Regions from separate parts of the Xenorhabdus sp. XBWT genome, predicted to be linked through region 4. Evidence: predicted binding sites of a transcription regulator. Region 4 holds the regulator's gene; each other region holds the start of a gene.
What was found. Region 4 encodes PurR, which represses purine synthesis genes. Its sites were predicted from a motif close to CANGCAAACGTTTGCNTG; they were not measured.

Region 1 (4,329 bases), 140 kb from region 4:
ACCAGACCCAGTTTCATGTCTTTCGGCAGTCCGCCCACATTGTGGTGAGATTTAATGACATGAGCATTACCGGTTGCAGATGCAGCAGATTCGATCACGTCTGGATAAATCGTGCCCTGTGCCAGCCAATTAACCTGAGTTTGTTTTGATGCTTCTTCATCAAATACATCAATAAAAACGTGGCCGATAGCTTTACGTTTAGCTTCTGGCTCATCAATGCCAGCCAGTGCGGACAGGAAGCGATCTTCCGCTTTAACATGGATAATATTCAGGTCAAATTTACCTTCAAACATCTCCATGACCTGATCTGCTTCATTCAGACGCAATAAACCGTTATCCACGAAGACACAGGTCAAGCGCTTACCAATCGCACGGTTCAGCAACAATGCAGTAACAGAGGAATCGACACCACCAGACAGCGCCAGAATAACTTGGTCATCACCAATCTGCGCACGCAGACGCTCTACGATATCATCAATAATAGAAACGGGGGTCCACAGCGCTTCACATTGACAGATATCCAGCACGAAGCGTTTAAGAATATTTTGTCCCTGATGAGTGTGTGTCACTTCTGGGTGGAATTGAACACCATAAAAACGTTTTTCATCGTTGGCCATTATAGCGAATGGGCAAGTTTCAGTGCTGGCAATTGTTGTAAAATCAGCAGGGATAGCTGTCACTTTATCACCATGACTCATCCATACATCTAACAAAGGCTTGCCATCTTCGCTCAGCGTATCTTGAATATCGCGGAATAATTCACAGTTATTTCTGATCTCAACTTGAGCATAACCGAATTCACGCTCATTAGAACAGAAAACTTGGCCACCCAATTGCATGGACATAGTTTGCATGCCATAACAGATACCCAATACTGGTACACCTGCGTTGAAAACATATTCCGGTGCACGAGGACTATTGTTTTCAGTTGTACTCTCAGGGCCACCAGACAGGATAATACCGTTCGGATTAAATTCGCGGATTTGCTCTTCAGTGACATTCCATGTCCAAAGTTCACAATAAACACCAATTTCACGAATACGGCGGGCAATAAGCTGTGTATATTGCGAACCAAAGTCAAGGATCAGAATACGATGCTGATGGATATTAGTTGTCATTTGAGGTGAATTCCCAAAACAAGTGGCAATTAAAAGATAAAAAAGTCAGTGGCCCGATTTGCGGGCCACTCTAAATAAATTACAGTCCCAGACGATAATTTGGTGATTCTTTGGTAATAGTCACGTCATGAACGTGGCTTTCCTGAATCCCAGCACCACTGATACGAACAAATTCTGCTTTAGTTCTCAGTTCATCAATGGTTGCACAACCAGTCAGTCCCATACAGGAACGCAATCCACCCATTTGTTGGTGAACGATGCTTTTCAGTAGGCCCTTGTAAGCAACACGACCTTCGATACCTTCTGGAACCAGTTTGTCTGCTGCGTTATCGGTCTGGAAATAACGGTCAGATGAGCCTTTGGACATCGCCCCCAGAGAACCCATGCCGCGATAAGATTTGAACGAACGGCCTTGGTACAATTCGATTTCACCCGGAGATTCTTCTGTGCCTGCCAGCATTGAACCGACCATGACACACGCCGCACCCGCAGCAATCGCTTTGGCGATATCACCGGAGAAACGGATGCCACCATCCGCAATCACTGGAATACCCGTACCTTCCAGTGCTTCAACCGCATCTGCAATCGCAGTGATTTGAGGAACACCTACACCCGTCACGATACGGGTTGTACAGATAGAACCTGGACCAATACCTACTTTTACTGCGTTAACGCCCGCTTCCATCAGTGCCTTAGCACCTTCGCCGGTCGCTACGTTACCGCCGATGATTTGTAAATCAGGGTACTTAGCACGGGTTTCACGAATACGCTGCAAAACACCTTCAGAATGACCGTGAGAAGAATCGATCAGCAGTACATCTACACCCGCAGCAACCAATGCATCAACACGCTCTTCGTTGCCAGCACCTGCTCCAACCGCAGCACCAACACGCAAACGACCTTGCTCATCTTTACATGCATTTGGCTTACGTTCTGCTTTTTGGAAATCTTTTACCGTAATCATGCCAAGCAGATGGAAATTATCATCAACAACCAGCGCTTTCTCAACACGTTGTTCATGCATTTTTTGCAAAACAACTTCACGGGCTTCGCCTTCTTTTACCGTTACCAGACGTTCCTTCGGGGTCATTACCGCAGTGACCGGCTGATCCAGATCGGTCACGAAACGCACATCACGACCAGTAATAATACCGACCAGCTCATTCGCTTCGGTCACAACCGGATAACCAGCAAAACCATTTCGTTCAGTCAGTTCGTGGACTTCACGCAGAGTCGTTTGTAGCGTTACAGTAACAGGATCAGTAACAACACCACTTTCGTGCTTCTTCACGCGGCTGACTTCTTCAGCCTGACGCTCGATTGACATATTTTTATGAATGAAGCCAATGCCCCCTTCCTGTGCCAGTGCGATTGCTAGTGAAGATTCCGTTACGGTATCCATAGCAGCAGAAAGCATAGGAACGTTTAGGCGAATGACAGAAGTTAATTGAGTGGACAGATCTGCTGTGTTAGGCAGGACTGTAGAATGGGCAGGTACCAACAAAACATCGTCGAAAGTTAATGCTTCTTTTTTAATTCGTAACATGGGCAATATCTCACCAAGCAATGGGCAATAAGAGGGATAAAATATTGCCGCGGCATTATACAGGCCGAAATCGGTTGCCTCCAGCATTTTTTGAAAAAAATTCTTGATTAGTCCTGAGAGGTGATTAATATCGTTTAATTAAGCCCTTGCTTTAAAATTTGATCTGGATCACATGTCGCTACCAACCAATACCGGGATCTTTTCTGTTAGCCGCCTGAATCAGACGGTTCGTCAACTATTGGAGATGGAAATGGGCAGAATCTGGATTTCTGCCGAAATGTCCAATTTTTCTCAGCCATCATCAGGACACTGGTACTTCACATTAAAGGATGAACGTGCACAAATTCGTGCTGCCATGTTCCGAAATCAAAATCTGAGGGCAACTTTTCGCCCACAAAATGGTCAACAAGTATTGGTTCGGGCACAAATCACCCTGTATGAACCCCGGGGTGATTATCAACTGATTGTGGAAAGTATCCAACCTGCCGGTGATGGGCTGCTACAACAACAATTTGAAGCATTGAAACAGAAACTCTCCGCAGAGGGATTATTTGAACAGTTCCATAAAAAAACTCTGCCCTCACCTGCAAAACGCCTTGGTGTGATTACTTCTGCCAGCGGCGCAGCATTGCACGACATTCTGAATATCTTGAAGCGCCGTGATCCTTCCTTGCCGATTATCATTTATCCTACCGCTGTTCAGGGTGCAGAAGCACCATTGCAGATTATTCGCGCGATTGAACTGGCGAATGCCCGGCAAGAGTGTGATGTATTGATTGTTGGACGGGGTGGCGGATCACTGGAAGATTTATGGTGCTTTAATGATGAGCAAGTGGCACGGGCAATATTTCAAAGCCATATTCCCATTGTCAGTGCTGTTGGACATGAAACAGATGTGACCATTGCGGATTTTGTCGCTGATCTACGTGCGCCGACACCTTCCGCCGCCGCAGAGTTAGTCAGCCGTAATCAGATAGAATTATTACGGCAAATTCAATCTCTGCAACAACGTCTTGAAATGGCGATGGATTACTTTTTTGCTCAAAAGCAACGCGTGTTTAATGGATTGCAGCATCGGTTACAACAACAACGCCCTGATTTGCGTTTGGCACGCCAGCAAAATCATTTGGCTGAGTTACGCCAAAAGTTAATTGATAGTTTTTTACGTTGTCTGAAACAACATTCAATCTCATATGAAAAGTGGAATCAACGGCTGTTACACATTCATCCTGAACGGGAAATCCAATATTACAGTCAATCTATCCAACAACTTGATTTTCGTTTAAAACAAGCTGTTGAGCGGCAATTAGGGCGTTATCGGGAAAAATTTGCTGTTTCTTGTTCCCGGATGGAAACAGTCAGTCCACTGGCAACGTTGAGCCGCGGTTACAGTATCAGTGAAGCATCTGATGGAAAGTTGTTGAAGCAGGTTAAACAGGTGAAAGTTGGAGATAGGTTGAAAACAAGGTTACAGGATGGTTGGGTTGAGAGTCAGGTGACACAGGTGAAAAAAACCAGAAAGAAAAAAAATTAACGTCAATAAAATAGCGGTGAGTTTTCACCGCTGTTTCTATATGGTTATTTAGATTTGATTAGAATCTAACTTCAGCACCTAAAACGTAAGTTCTGCCACGGGCTGTTTGAGTTACAGACTCGCCATTAGAT
Region 2 (4,329 bases), 170 kb from region 4:
ATAGGCCGGAGCTATGATAATTTGAAACTCTGCCCGGCGATGGACATAATCAATTTCGACTATCTCTACTAACCCAACTTTTGAATTTACGCTTTCGATGATAAAGCGACGTTCACTTTGATCATGGATATGCTTGTCATAGAGATCGCATAATTCAACAAAAGCCTCATAAGGCTCTTCAAACCAATAACGCATGACACTGGCATTATTATCAATTTGGTGAACAAAAGGGAGGTCTTCCCGTTCAAGAGGACGTAAGTTAACAGATGGACTTTCTGAACCATTGGACATTGGGTACCTCAGCTTCAATATTTTTAAGTGATGGTATCAATATATACCCTTGGTCTTGCAACGACTGTTTTGTTGGCTACGTTTACTCATTCCAGCCAGCCTGGTCTAGTTAGCTATGCTTCTGGGGATGTGTTCCCAAAACATAAGAACTGCATCTCGAAATCCATAGGGTATAAATAATTATTGCTAGATTTATATTTTTAGATAGCTAATCAGATTATTTGATCGCAGAAAATAAAGTAATCCGAGATGACAACTTACAGCAAGGTATAATCCTAATACAATGTTACCTTAACACAATATATTAATTAAATTTCTTATCAAGATACGTTAACACAGGAGGTTAATCCGGTTTTTATGCCTGACAGATTTCAAGTTGCAGCCAGTAAAACCGCAACTTGAAAGAGGAAAGGAGTTAGCTCTGGATTATTCTGATGCGTAACCTTGTGGCGGCAGAACATATCCATCCATTACGACTGTATTTCCTTTCATCGTCAAACGCTCATCCAGAAACCAGCGAATAACCAAAGGATAGAAATTATGTTCTTGGATTTGGACTCGCTCGACAATATCTTCCTCTTTGTCATCCTCAAAAATAGGCACTTTGGCTTGTAAAATAATAGGGCCACCATCTAACTCTTCAGTAACAAAATGAATGGAAGTACCATGTTCCCTATCACCATTTTCGATGGCTTTTTGATGGGTGTGCAGTCCGGGATACTTTGGTAACAGGGATGGATGGATATTAAGCAAGCGACCATGATAGTGCTGTACGAAATCAAGGGATAGAATTCTCATATAACCCGCCAGAACCACTAAATCTGGTTGATATTGATCAATAGCCTTGAGTAAGGCGAGATCATGGCTTGTACGATCTATGTATGCTTTAGGATTGAGAAAGTTGGTGGGAATATTTGCCTGTTCAGCACGTTGCAGCCCATAAGCATCCGCATTATTACTGAAAACTGCTGCAATATGCCCATTAATCCGGTTTTGCTGACAAGCATCAATGATAGATTGCAGATTGCTACCATTGCCAGATATTAGAACGACAATTTTTTTCATGGATTATCTTCGTTGAAGGAATTCATTTACCGACATACCCTTCATGTTTCAAGTTGCAGTTGGTAAAACTGCAACTTGAATTTATCGGGCATAAAACTTATTCGTTGATAACGACAGGTTGCTCATCAGCGTTGAGTTCGGCAATTGTACCAATCTGCCATGCATTTTCTCCCGCTGCTTTCAAATATGAAATGGCCGATTCCGCTTGTGATTGAGGCAGAGCGATTATCATACCTACCCCACAGTTAAATGTGCGATACATTTCGTGGGTGCTAACATTGCCAGCTTGTTGCAACCATGTAAAGACTGCTGGCCACTCCCAGCTCGCAGAATTGATCCTTGCCTGCGTATTTTCTGGCAAAACGCGAGGAATATTTTCCCAGAAACCACCACCTGTGAGATGTACAATGGCATGCACTTCAACTTTTTCAATTAATTCCAGAATGGATTTGACATAAATTTGAGTAGGAACAAGCAGATGATCAGCGAGAGATTTTCCTTCAAGTTCGGTCGTTTCAGGGGTTGTCTGGTTTACTTCGAGAATTTTGCGGATCAGGGAATAACCATTGGAGTGTGGCCCACTGGATGCCAGAGCAATCAGTGCATCACCAGATTGAACCTGACTGCCATCAATAATTTCTGATTTTTCAACGACACCGACACAAAAGCCAGCAACGTCATAATCTTCACCATGATACATACCCGGCATTTCCGCCGTTTCACCTCCGACCAGCGCACAACCTGCTTGTTTGCAGCCTTCCGCTATTCCCGTGATGACACTGGCGGCAGTATCAACATCCAGTTTGCCCGTGGCATAGTAATCAAGGAAGAAAAGTGGTTCAGCTCCTTGGACAATCAGGTCATTGACACACATGGCAACCAAATCAATCCCGATGGTGTCATGGCGTTTCAGATCCATGGCCAGACGCAGCTTAGTGCCAACACCATCTGTACCGGAAACCAACACAGGTTCACGATATTTTTGAGGCAGGGCACATAACGCGCCGAAACCACCCAATCCCCCCATCACTTCAGGGCGGCGGGTCTGCTTTACGACACTTTTGATACGATTGACTAAGGTATTACCAGCATCAATATCGACACCAGCATCTTTATAGCTAAGAGAGGTTTTGTTGGTCACTGCATAGCTCCCAGGCGGTTGCACTTTAATGAATAAAACAGAACGGAAATAATTCTAACAGCCTAAGCAAACGTTTGCGATAGCTTTATATGGGTTTTCTGTAAGATAAAAATTGCAGAAAAATATTTATGATTGATAAAAATTAATAGATTGGTAGTGGCTAGATACTAAAAAGGAGGTATAATCCCGCGATTTTTTGTCTGCCGGCTTATATTAGGAGAAACTCATGAAGATCGTTGAGGTTAGACATCCACTGGTTAAACATAAACTTGGTCTGATGCGAGATCATGATATAAGCACCAAACGCTTTCGTGAACTGGCCTCAGAAGTGGGAAGTCTTCTGACATATGAAGCAACTGCTGATTTAGAAATTGAAAAAGTGACCATTGAAGGATGGTGTGGTCCGGTGGAAATAGACCAGATTAAAGGGAAGAAAATTACGGTAGTACCTATCCTGCGTGCCGGATTGGGCATGATGGACGGTGTACTGGAAAATATTCCAAGTGCGCGGATTAGTGTCGTTGGTGTATATCGTGATGAAGAGACACTGGAACCTGTACCTTACTTCCAAAAATTGGTTTCTGATATTAGTGAACGTATGGCATTGATTGTCGATCCAATGTTGGCGACAGGTGGTTCCATGATTGCCACCATTGATCTTCTGAAGAAAGCAGAGTGTCCTATGATTAAGGTGTTGGTTTTGGTTGCGGCTCCAGAAGGTATCGCTGCACTGGAAAAAGCACATCCAGATGTCGAATTGTATACTGCTTCGATTGATGAACGACTTAATGAGCATGGATATATTGTCCCTGGTTTGGGAGATGCAGGCGACAAACTATTTGGCACTAAATAATATTCTGAGCCGACTGAAAAGTCGGCTTTTTTTTGTTTCCAGTAAAATGATATATACCCAATAAATTTCAGATAGCAGCCAACAAAGATGAAGTCTGAAATATAAAAGGGAATTAAGAGGATTTTAATAATGACCCGCCGGACCATTGGAGTAGATGAAAGGCCATCTTTGGTGCAGACTATTCCATTAAGTTTACAACATCTATTCGCCATGTTTGGTGCAACTGTTTTGGTTCCCATTTTATTTAACGTTAATCCCGCCACGGTTTTATTATTCAATGGTATTGGAACCTTATTGTATCTGGTGATTTGCAAAGGGAAAATTCCCGCTTATTTGGGTTCTAGTTTTGCATTTATTTCTCCGGTGTTGTTGTTATTGCCTTTGGGATATGAATTAGCATTGGGTGGATTTATTGTCTGCGGTTTTCTGTTTTGTCTGGTTGCCCTGATTATCAAAGTCGCAGGAAGGGGATGGATTAACGTGATATTCCCACCTGCGGCGATGGGTGCCATTGTTGCAGTAATTGGTCTTGAGTTGGCTGGCGTTGCTGCCGATATGGCAGGTTTACGCCCCGCAGCAAATACAGCTGTTAATATGACCAATCTGACGATCTCCATGGTGACATTAGCTGTGACGATTTTGGGTTCGGTGGTATTCCGTGGTTTTATGGCGATTATCCCGATTCTGATTGGTGTGCTGGTCGGTTATGCATTGTCATTTTTTATGGGCATTGTTGATTTTACACCAGTACAAGAAGCCCCGTGGTTTACTCTGCCAACTTTCTATACACCACGTTTTGAATGGTTTGCCATCATGACTATCTTACCTGCGGCGCTGGTGGTGATTGCGGAACATGTGGGTCACTTGGTGGTTACCGCCAATATTGTGCAGAAGGATTTGCTGAAAAATCCCGGTCTACATCGTTCAATGTTTGCAAATGGCTTCTCAACAATGTTTTCGGGATTCTTTGGTTCAACAC
Region 3 (4,329 bases), 610 kb from region 4:
ATTGCATGAAAGCGATTGGCCCACAGAAATAGAATTGCATCCCTTTTTCCGTTACCGAATCCCTTACAAGGGACAGATCCATAAATCCGGTGTATTGATAATCCACGCCTTTCTGATCCAGAGCACGTGGTTCACGATACCAAACCTGAGAATGGAAATTAGGCATAGACTGGGAAATTTCATTTACCTTATCTGAGAAAGCGTGATAACCGCCATGCTCTGCTGCGTGAAACCAATTGACTGTACCTGCATGACGCTGATGATGTAAGTGTTGCAGCATACTCATCATTGGTGTCAAACCAACACCGGCAGAAATCAGTGTAACGGGCGTATCATGCTGGACATCAAGGAAGAAATCACCGTGCGGCGCTGCCAGCATCACGACATCACCTTCTTGTAAGTGATTGTGCATATAGTTTGAAACCTTGCCCTGAGGTTCACGTTTAATTGCAATTTGGTAATGGGTTGCGTTTGGCGCTGTGGTCAGTGAATATTGGCGAATTTCGCGGTTTTCAAACGCAGGATTTTCCAGATAGACCCCTAAATATTGCCCGGGCTTATAATCCATAACTTTGCTGCCATCAACGGGCACAAATTCAAAGCTGGTAATGACATCACTCTGTGGCTGTTTCCGGCTGACACGGAATTGACGTAGACCACGCCAACCGCCTTCCTGATCTTCACCATCCTGATAAATTTCTTCTTCCCGATGGATAAAGACATTGGCTAACACATTGTAGGCTTCTCCCCAAGCGTTGAGAACTTCCTCACCGGGGTGGAACATTTCATCAATTGTTGCCAGAAGATGTGTACCCACAATTTGGTAATGTTCAGCCTGAATGTTCAGGCTGGTATGTTTATGGGCGATTTTTTCCACGGCGGGCAAGAGTGCCGACAAGTTATCAATATTCGAGGCATAAGCGCAAAGCGCGTTGAAAAGGGCTTCATGCTGAGCACCATTTATCTGATGGCTCATGTTAAAAATATCTTTTAATTCAGGATTATGTTTGAACATACGCTCATAAAAATGGGCAGTCAGTTTCGGGCCTGTAGAAACGATCAGTGGAATGGTGGATTTTATGGTGGTGATAACGTGACTATCTAGCATGGGAATCTCCTGAGTTTTCCTCAAATGACCTCGAAATCTATAAGATGTATTTTAAATGCAACTTATGGCATTTGGGAATACACCAAATAAAAAAAAGAAGATCATGTTGATTTAAACCAAAAATTCGAAAGGATCTTGTCTTTTTATGAGAATAAATTTTGATTAAGATCACAAATATTAGTGATAAATCTGAAATTGTTGATTTTATAGCTAGTTATTTAGCCGCAAAGAGGCCATCAACAAACAATGCAAACGTTTGCGTAAATTATCTTGTCAAGACTATCTCATTAGAGAAAAAGAGTTTACACTGTGTGACATTCTGGCCCTCAGGGGTAATTTTTAGTGATGTAGCTGAGTCAGGAGAACCAAATGTTAAAGCGTGAAATGAATATTGCGAATTACGATCCCGAACTGTGGCAAGCGATGGAACAGGAAGTTTGTCGTCAAGAAGAACACATTGAATTGATTGCCTCTGAAAACTACACCAGCCCAAGGGTTATGCAGGCTCAAGGATCTCAGCTCACTAACAAGTATGCGGAAGGTTATCCGGGTAAACGCTACTATGGCGGCTGTGAGTATGTCGATGTTGTTGAACAACTTGCGATTGACCGTGCGAAAGAGTTGTTTGGTGCAGATTATGCTAACGTCCAGCCACACTCTGGTTCTCAGGCAAATGCTGCGGTGTATATGACATTGCTGCAACCCGGAGATACTGTTTTAGGGATGAATCTGGCTCACGGCGGCCATTTGACTCACGGCTCTCCAGTCAACTTCTCCGGTAAACTGTATAACATCGTGCCTTATGGTATTGATGACAGAGGTAAAATCGATTACGACGATATCCGTACCCAAGCGCAAAAACACCAGCCAAAAATGATTATCGGCGGCTTCTCTGCTTACTCCGGTGTTGTTGATTGGGCGAAGATGCGTGAAATTGCCGATGAAATCGGGGCTTATTTGTTCGTTGATATGGCTCACGTCGCTGGTTTGGTGGCTGCGGATGTCTATCCAAATCCAGTTCCTCATGCCCATGTTGTCACAACCACAACGCACAAAACACTGGCTGGTCCACGTGGTGGCCTGATTTTAGCGAAAGGTGGTGATGAAGAGTTTTACAAGAAAATAAATTCTTCTGTTTTCCCCGGTTCTCAGGGTGGCCCGCTGATGCACGTTATTGCCGGTAAGGCTGTTGCGCTGAAAGAAGCGATGGAGCCTGAATTTAAGATTTATCAGCAGCAAGTCGCCAAAAACGCGAAAGTCATGGTAGAAGTGTTCCTGCAACGCGGCTATAAAGTGGTTTCTGGTGAGACTGAAAACCATCTGTTCTTGTTGGATTTGGTGGATAAAGACATTACCGGTAAAGAAGCAGATGCAGCATTAGGGCGCGCCAATATTACTGTTAACAAAAATAGTGTGCCTAACGATCCCCGTAGCCCGTTTGTAACTTCTGGTATTCGTATCGGCACGCCTGCTATTACCCGACGTGGCTTTAGAGAAGAAGAAACCCGTGAATTAGCTGGTTGGATCTGTGATGTGTTAGACAACATCAACGATGATGCGATGGTTGAAAGCGTTAGACAGAAAGTATTGGAAATCTGTGCGAAGTATCCGGTTTACGCGTAAATTGAAATAAAATATCGGTTAGCACTGTTTGGTTAATACCATTTACGTATCAGCGCTATTAGTCAGATATACCCAATGGATTTTAAGATGTATTTCGACGGCAAGAGAGCGAACCTTCAAAAGCATAGTGAACCGTATGTTGATAAAAACGGTGACTGGGGTGAGTGAGTGTAGCCAACAAAGCGGCGTCTTGAAAGACGAAGGTTATAATATCAGCGTGATCAAGTAGTGCTATCGATAAAAGTGCTATCGATAAAATGGAAACCCGACTCATGATGTCAGTCCTGAGCGGGTTTTTTGCATTTGAAAAATGGAGGCATTTGGATGGCTGTTCCATCGACATTTTGGCTAGGGTTGGGTTATTTCACTTATTTTTTTTCTTTCGGCATATTCCTGCCATTCTGGTCTGTTTGGTTAAAAGGCGAAGGTATTGAACCTTCAATGATAGGAATATTGCTGGGTGCTGGATTGATCGCCCGCTTTATCGGCAGTCTGGTCATCTCTCCTATGGTAAAAGATCCATCCAAATTAATTAACGCATTGCGTTTCCTCTCATTATTATCGTTACTTTTTACTATTGGTTTTGTATTTGGCAGTCACTGGGCATGGATTTTCTTTGTCATGATAGGTTTCAATTTATTTTTTTCCCCCTTAATGCCTTTATCGGATGCTCTGGCGGGAACATGGCACAAACAATTTACTTTTGATTATGGCAAGGTAAGGGTCTGGGGTTCGATTGCGTTTATTATTAGTTCCTCGCTAACGGGCATATTAATGTCTGCCAATGGAGTCAGTTTCTCAATCGATAGCCTTGATTTTGGCTGGAGTATGTCATTTGACAGACTTAATGGTTGGATTGGTAGTGATTTGTTTGGTACACATCATATTGTTCTCGCTTTTTTGATTTTCAGCGTCACCGGAATGCTATTGGGTATGATGCTAAAGCCTTCTATTATGCCTGTCGGCAAAATTAAAACAGCAAATACCAATGCAGTATCTTTTAAAGAGCTTCTGTCTGAAAAATCTGTATGGCAATTTTTAGTGTGCGTGACTTTATTACAAGCGGCACATGCAGGTTACTACAGTTTTGGTTCCATTTATTGGGAGAAAGCGGGTTATTCTTCATCAACCATTGGTTATCTTTGGTCATTGGGAGTGGTTGCAGAAGTTGTCGTTTTTACATGCAGTAATCAATTATTCCGCCGCTGGAGTGCGCGTAATCTATTGTTACTATCCTGTATTTGTGGCGTGTTTCGTTGGGGATTGATGGGAATATCTACCGAATTATATGCTTTAATCATTATTCAGATTTTGCATTGCGGTACTTTCACTGTTTGCCATCTGGCTGCAATGCGATTTATTGGTGCCAGAAGAGAAAACGAAATTATTCGGTTGCAGGCAATCTACTCCGCTTTGGCGATGGGAGGCGGTATTGCAGTCATGAGTATAGTTGCCGGTTTCATGTATGAACGCATGGGCGGTGGCATATTCTGGGTTATGGCATTGGTTGCTTTGCCGGCATTTTTTCTGCGGCCAAAAGTAGAAGCCCATGCGCATTAATTAAATGCGAAAATGATAAAAGGGCATTAACAGGGATT
Region 4 (4,329 bases):
TAATTTGATTTGTAGTTGATAAGAGAATACCCGACTTATTCTATATGGCATGATTTTTACTTGTGAAACGGTAATATTTGCACCATTCTGTGAAAAAAATTGAAAGGAAGATATATGTGGTCTGAATACTCTCTGGAAGTTGTTGATACTGTTGCCAGAACAGGAAGTTTCAGTGCGGCTGCATCTGAGCTTCATCGAGTACCTTCTGCTATAAGCTATACAGTAAAACAACTTGAAGAATGGTTGGCTGTGTCTTTATTTGAGCGTCGTCACCGTGACGTTGATTTGACTGAAGCAGGCGCTATTTTTGTCAAGGAAGCCCGCTCTGTTATCAAAAAAATGAATCACACCCGACATCAGTGCCAACAAGTGGCTAATGGTTGGCGGGGGCAGTTAAGTATCGCCGTTGATCAAGTTGTAAAACCTGAGAGAACTCACCAATTAATTTTGGATTTTTACCGACATTTTCCTGATATTGAGCTATTCATCTACCCTGAAGTCTTTAATGGTGTATGGGATGCACTAGTCGATGAGCGGGTGGATGTCGCTATTGGCGCGACACGGGCGTCTCCTGTTGGTGAACGGTATAGTTTTAAGGATATGGGATTCATGCCTTGGATATGCGTAGCTAGCCCTGAGCATGAGTTGTCAGGTATATCAGGAAAATTAAATGATGACCAAATGCGACCTTATCCTAGCCTATGTTTAGAAGATACTTCACGTAGCTTACCCAAACGTGATACGTGGGCTTTAGATAATCAGCGACGGTTGGTGGTTCCAGATTGGAATGTTGGACTAAATTGCCTGATGGATGGACTATGTATGGGAATGGTGCCCAAGCATCATGCATTACCGTTGATCCGCAAGAAAAAACTGATAGCGCTCGAACTCGAACAACCATTACCTGATAGTCCATGCTGCTTAGCATGGTCGCAAAAAAGCCATTCACCAGCATTAAGTTGGTTGTTTGATTATCTTGGCGATAGTGAAACACTTAATGCTGAATGGTTGCAAGAAAACTAATTATCAACGACGATAGTCGATGAAAGGTCCATCCGCGACAGAACGTCGTTCAACGAGGCGTGGATGGACTTCAATCGTTTGTGCCTCTTCACGCTTGTTGACTATCCTATCCAATAACGTTGAAAAGGCCATTTGTCCCAGACGTTCTTTAGGTTGGTGAATCGTGGTCAATGCGGGAGTAAAATAACGGGCATTACGGATATTGTCATAACCGATGATAGAAATATCTTGTGGAACGCGTAGCCCCAGCTCATCAGCGGCACAGATTGCCCCCATTGCCATAACATCCCCACCGCAAAAAACAGCCGTTGGGCGATGTTTTTGATTCAGGATCTTACACATGGCCTGATAGCCGGATTCAGGCTCAAAGTCGCCTTGCACAATCCACTCATCCCGAATAGCGACATTGGCTTCTTTGAGCGCCTTGAGAAATCCTTGGTGACGTCCGCCGCCAGTATTTCTTGCCAGAGAGCCGGGAATAGACGCAATATCCCTGTGACCACGTTCAATAAGATAACGGCCTGCCAAGTAACCACCATGAAAAGCGTTATCAATGATTGCATCGGTAAAATCTCCCCGAGATTCGCCCCAATCCATGACGACCATGGGAATATTACGGTAATCTTCTAGCATGCCCAAAAGCTGCTCAGGGTATTCGGAGCACATTACCAGCAGGCCATCTACACGTTTTTGTGCCAACATGGCGAGGTAAGCTTTCTGCTTATCAATATTGTTATGAGAGTTGCATAAAATCAGGGTATAGCCTTTTCTATAGCAACTATTTTCAACAGATTCTATGATTTCAGCAAAATATGGAGCTTCACTCGACGTTGCCAACAATCCGATAGATTTTGTGTGGTTAACTTTCAAGCTACGGGCAACGGCGCTGGGAGAATAATTTAGTTCTTTAATAGCAGCCCAAACGGTAGCCTTTGTATCTTCGGCGACGAAACGGGTTTTATTGATAACATGGGATACGGTAGTGGTCGAAACACCAGCGCGTTTGGCCACATCTTTAATCGTTGCCATGATAAAAAGGACTCCTGACCTTATGGTCTAAATTTATATACCTTATCTTTCAAGCTGCTGCTTTGGTTGATAGCATCTACTTACCGATATGCTTCAACTTGAAATCTATTGGATATGGATATTTGTTAAGCGTTTGCCAACATATTTATATATAGAGTGATGGCTGGCAATAATTTAGCGATGAACCTTGAATTTTGTCTGATCTAACTCAAAAGTGAAAGTAATAATCAATGCTATAAAGAGTATAGATTCAAGATTGCTGTATGTTTTTTCAGATAATACGGTAACTGATTATACAAAATTTATGGTGTTGGGTAGTTTTACTTTGTACATTGAGGAAGTTCTATGGATACAGATCTGAAGTTGGGATTAATGGTTGCCGGTAGTGCATTAATCATGATTGTTTTTTGGGGAAGCCTTTGTATTATCTAATCAGGATCAAGAAAAAGAATTGACGTGTAACATCTCTTGCTTGAAGGGCCGGTTTTCCGGTATTCATTATTCAGTGAATGGAAGAAAGCCCGCCCTTGTTATTATAATTTGGTATGAAAATTGAGCTTATTAAGCCAAGTTTTCCTCAACAAATTTCCAGTTGACCAAAGACCAGAAATGTTCCAAATATTGAGGGCGTGCATTACGGTAATCGATGTAATACGCGTGTTCCCAAACATCAACAGTCAGAACTGGTTTATCTTCGCCGGTCAGTGGAGTGGCGGCATTAGAAGTGTTAACGATAGCCAGGCTTCCGTCAGTTTTCTTAACTAACCATGTCCAACCTGAACCAAAGTTTTTCAGGGCAGCATCAGTAAACAGCTGTTTAAATTCAGCAAAAGAACCGAAGGCATGATTAATGGTATCTGCTATTTTTCCAGTTGGTTCGCCACCACCATTTGGTGACAGGCTATGCCAGTAGAAAGTATGGTTCCAGACTTGCGCTGCATTATTGAAGATGCCACCTTCAGATGTTTTGATGATTTCTTCCAGAGATTTCCCAGAAAATTCGGTATCTTTAACCAAGTTATTCAGGTTTACAACGTAAGCGTTGTGGTGTTTACCATAATGGTATTCTAGGGTTTCTGCGGAAATGTGCGGTTCCAGGGCATTTTTGGCATAAGGTAATGCTGGTAATTCAAAAGACATTGCATGCTCCTTTTTAATATCGGGTTTTTGGCTCAACAAACCATGACTTAAAAGATACTAATCATGGCCAGAGCAAATTTAAGCTTATTATCATGTTGCTATTTTGGTAATTATCTTAACAATTTTTCTGCTAAAGAACAGAGTAAAAGATGCTGCTTAGCGGCGATCTGGTGTATAATTGAGCTGTTATACGGGCTGAATACACCCAGTGAGGGGAAAATATCGAACGCTCACTTATTTCATATCATGGCAAAAAATTTAACGTAAAAAGTTCGCGGTAGAAAAATCAGAGCAGAAAGTGGTATTCTGAATCAATCTTTTCTGATACTGAGAATAGCGCTTGCAGTTTTAAGGAAGCAATAATGATGACTACTAATATGAACACTAACACAGTTTCTGATACAACGACTCAGGAAATTATTGAAAAAATCAAACGCCAAATTAGCGAAAACCCAATTCTGTTGTATATGAAAGGTTCTCCTAAATTACCAAGCTGTGGTTTCTCTGCTCAGGCAGTTCAGGCTATATCTGCTTGTGGTGAGCGTTTTGCTTACGTGGATATTCTGCAAAATCCGGATATTCGCGCCGAGTTACCTAAATATGCTCATTGGCCGACTTTTCCTCAGCTTTGGATTGATGGTGAGCTGGTAGGCGGCTGTGACATTCTTGTTGAGATGTATCAGCGTGGTGAATTACAAACGCTGATTAAAGAAACTGCTGATAAATACCGTGAGCAGGAATAAGCATCATCATTCATCAGAACGATGAGCGAATGTTAAGCCCCATAGCTATATAAGGTATGGGGCTTATATTCTAGGGAGCTTCGTCAGTAGAGTCAGTGGAAGCTAATGGCCAGCCACCGAGCCGTTTCCAGCGATTAACCAGTTCACAGAAAAGTAGGGCAGTCCGGTCGGTATCATAAAGTGCGCTGTGGGCTTGATCACTATCAAACGGTATTTCCGCAGTAATGCAAGCTTTGGCAAGGATTGTCTGCCCAAGAACCAGTCCACTAAGTGCTGCGGTATCAAAAGTCGCAAATGGATGGAAAGGATTGCGTTTTAAACCAGAGCGTTCTGCTGCTGCCATAACAAAATTATGATCAAAATTGGCATTATGGGCGACCATAATTGCACGATT

Region 1: guaB (IMP dehydrogenase) is a predicted target of PurR. The motif match lies at 2,728-2,745, and genes of this name have one in related genera.
Region 2: purM (phosphoribosylformylglycinamidine cyclo-ligase) is a predicted target of PurR. The motif match lies at 2,561-2,578, and genes of this name have one in related genera.
Region 3: glyA (serine hydroxymethyltransferase) is a predicted target of PurR. The motif match lies at 1,354-1,371, and genes of this name have one in related genera.

The regions. Positions count from the first base shown of each region.
Region 1 is NZ_CM180990.1:2,567,473-2,571,801, forward strand. Features, by position in the region: gene guaA (glutamine-hydrolyzing GMP synthase) at 1-1,118, opposite strand, end outside; gene guaB (IMP dehydrogenase) at 1,198-2,664, opposite strand; gene xseA (exodeoxyribonuclease VII large subunit) at 2,837-4,198, shown strand; gene AC5JQI_RS11190 (TonB-dependent receptor domain-containing protein) at 4,257-4,329, opposite strand, start outside.
Region 2 is NZ_CM180990.1:2,599,418-2,603,746, reverse strand. Features, by position in the region: gene speG (spermidine N1-acetyltransferase) at 1-291, opposite strand, end outside; gene purN (phosphoribosylglycinamide formyltransferase) at 718-1,356, opposite strand; gene purM (phosphoribosylformylglycinamidine cyclo-ligase) at 1,454-2,497, opposite strand; gene upp (uracil phosphoribosyltransferase) at 2,724-3,350, shown strand; gene uraA (uracil permease) at 3,480-4,329, shown strand, end outside.
Region 3 is NZ_CM180990.1:3,044,135-3,048,463, reverse strand. Features, by position in the region: gene hmpA (NO-inducible flavohemoprotein) at 1-1,108, opposite strand, end outside; gene glyA (serine hydroxymethyltransferase) at 1,478-2,731, shown strand; gene AC5JQI_RS13160 (hypothetical protein) at 2,814-3,005, opposite strand; gene AC5JQI_RS13155 (3-phenylpropionate MFS transporter) at 3,056-4,291, shown strand.
Region 4 is NZ_CM180990.1:2,432,264-2,436,592, reverse strand. Features, by position in the region: gene punR (DNA-binding transcriptional activator PunR) at 115-1,023, shown strand; gene purR (HTH-type transcriptional repressor PurR) at 1,027-2,052, opposite strand; gene sodB (superoxide dismutase [Fe]) at 2,614-3,192, opposite strand; gene AC5JQI_RS10685 (Grx4 family monothiol glutaredoxin) at 3,555-3,935, shown strand; gene rnt (ribonuclease T) at 4,006-4,329, opposite strand, start outside.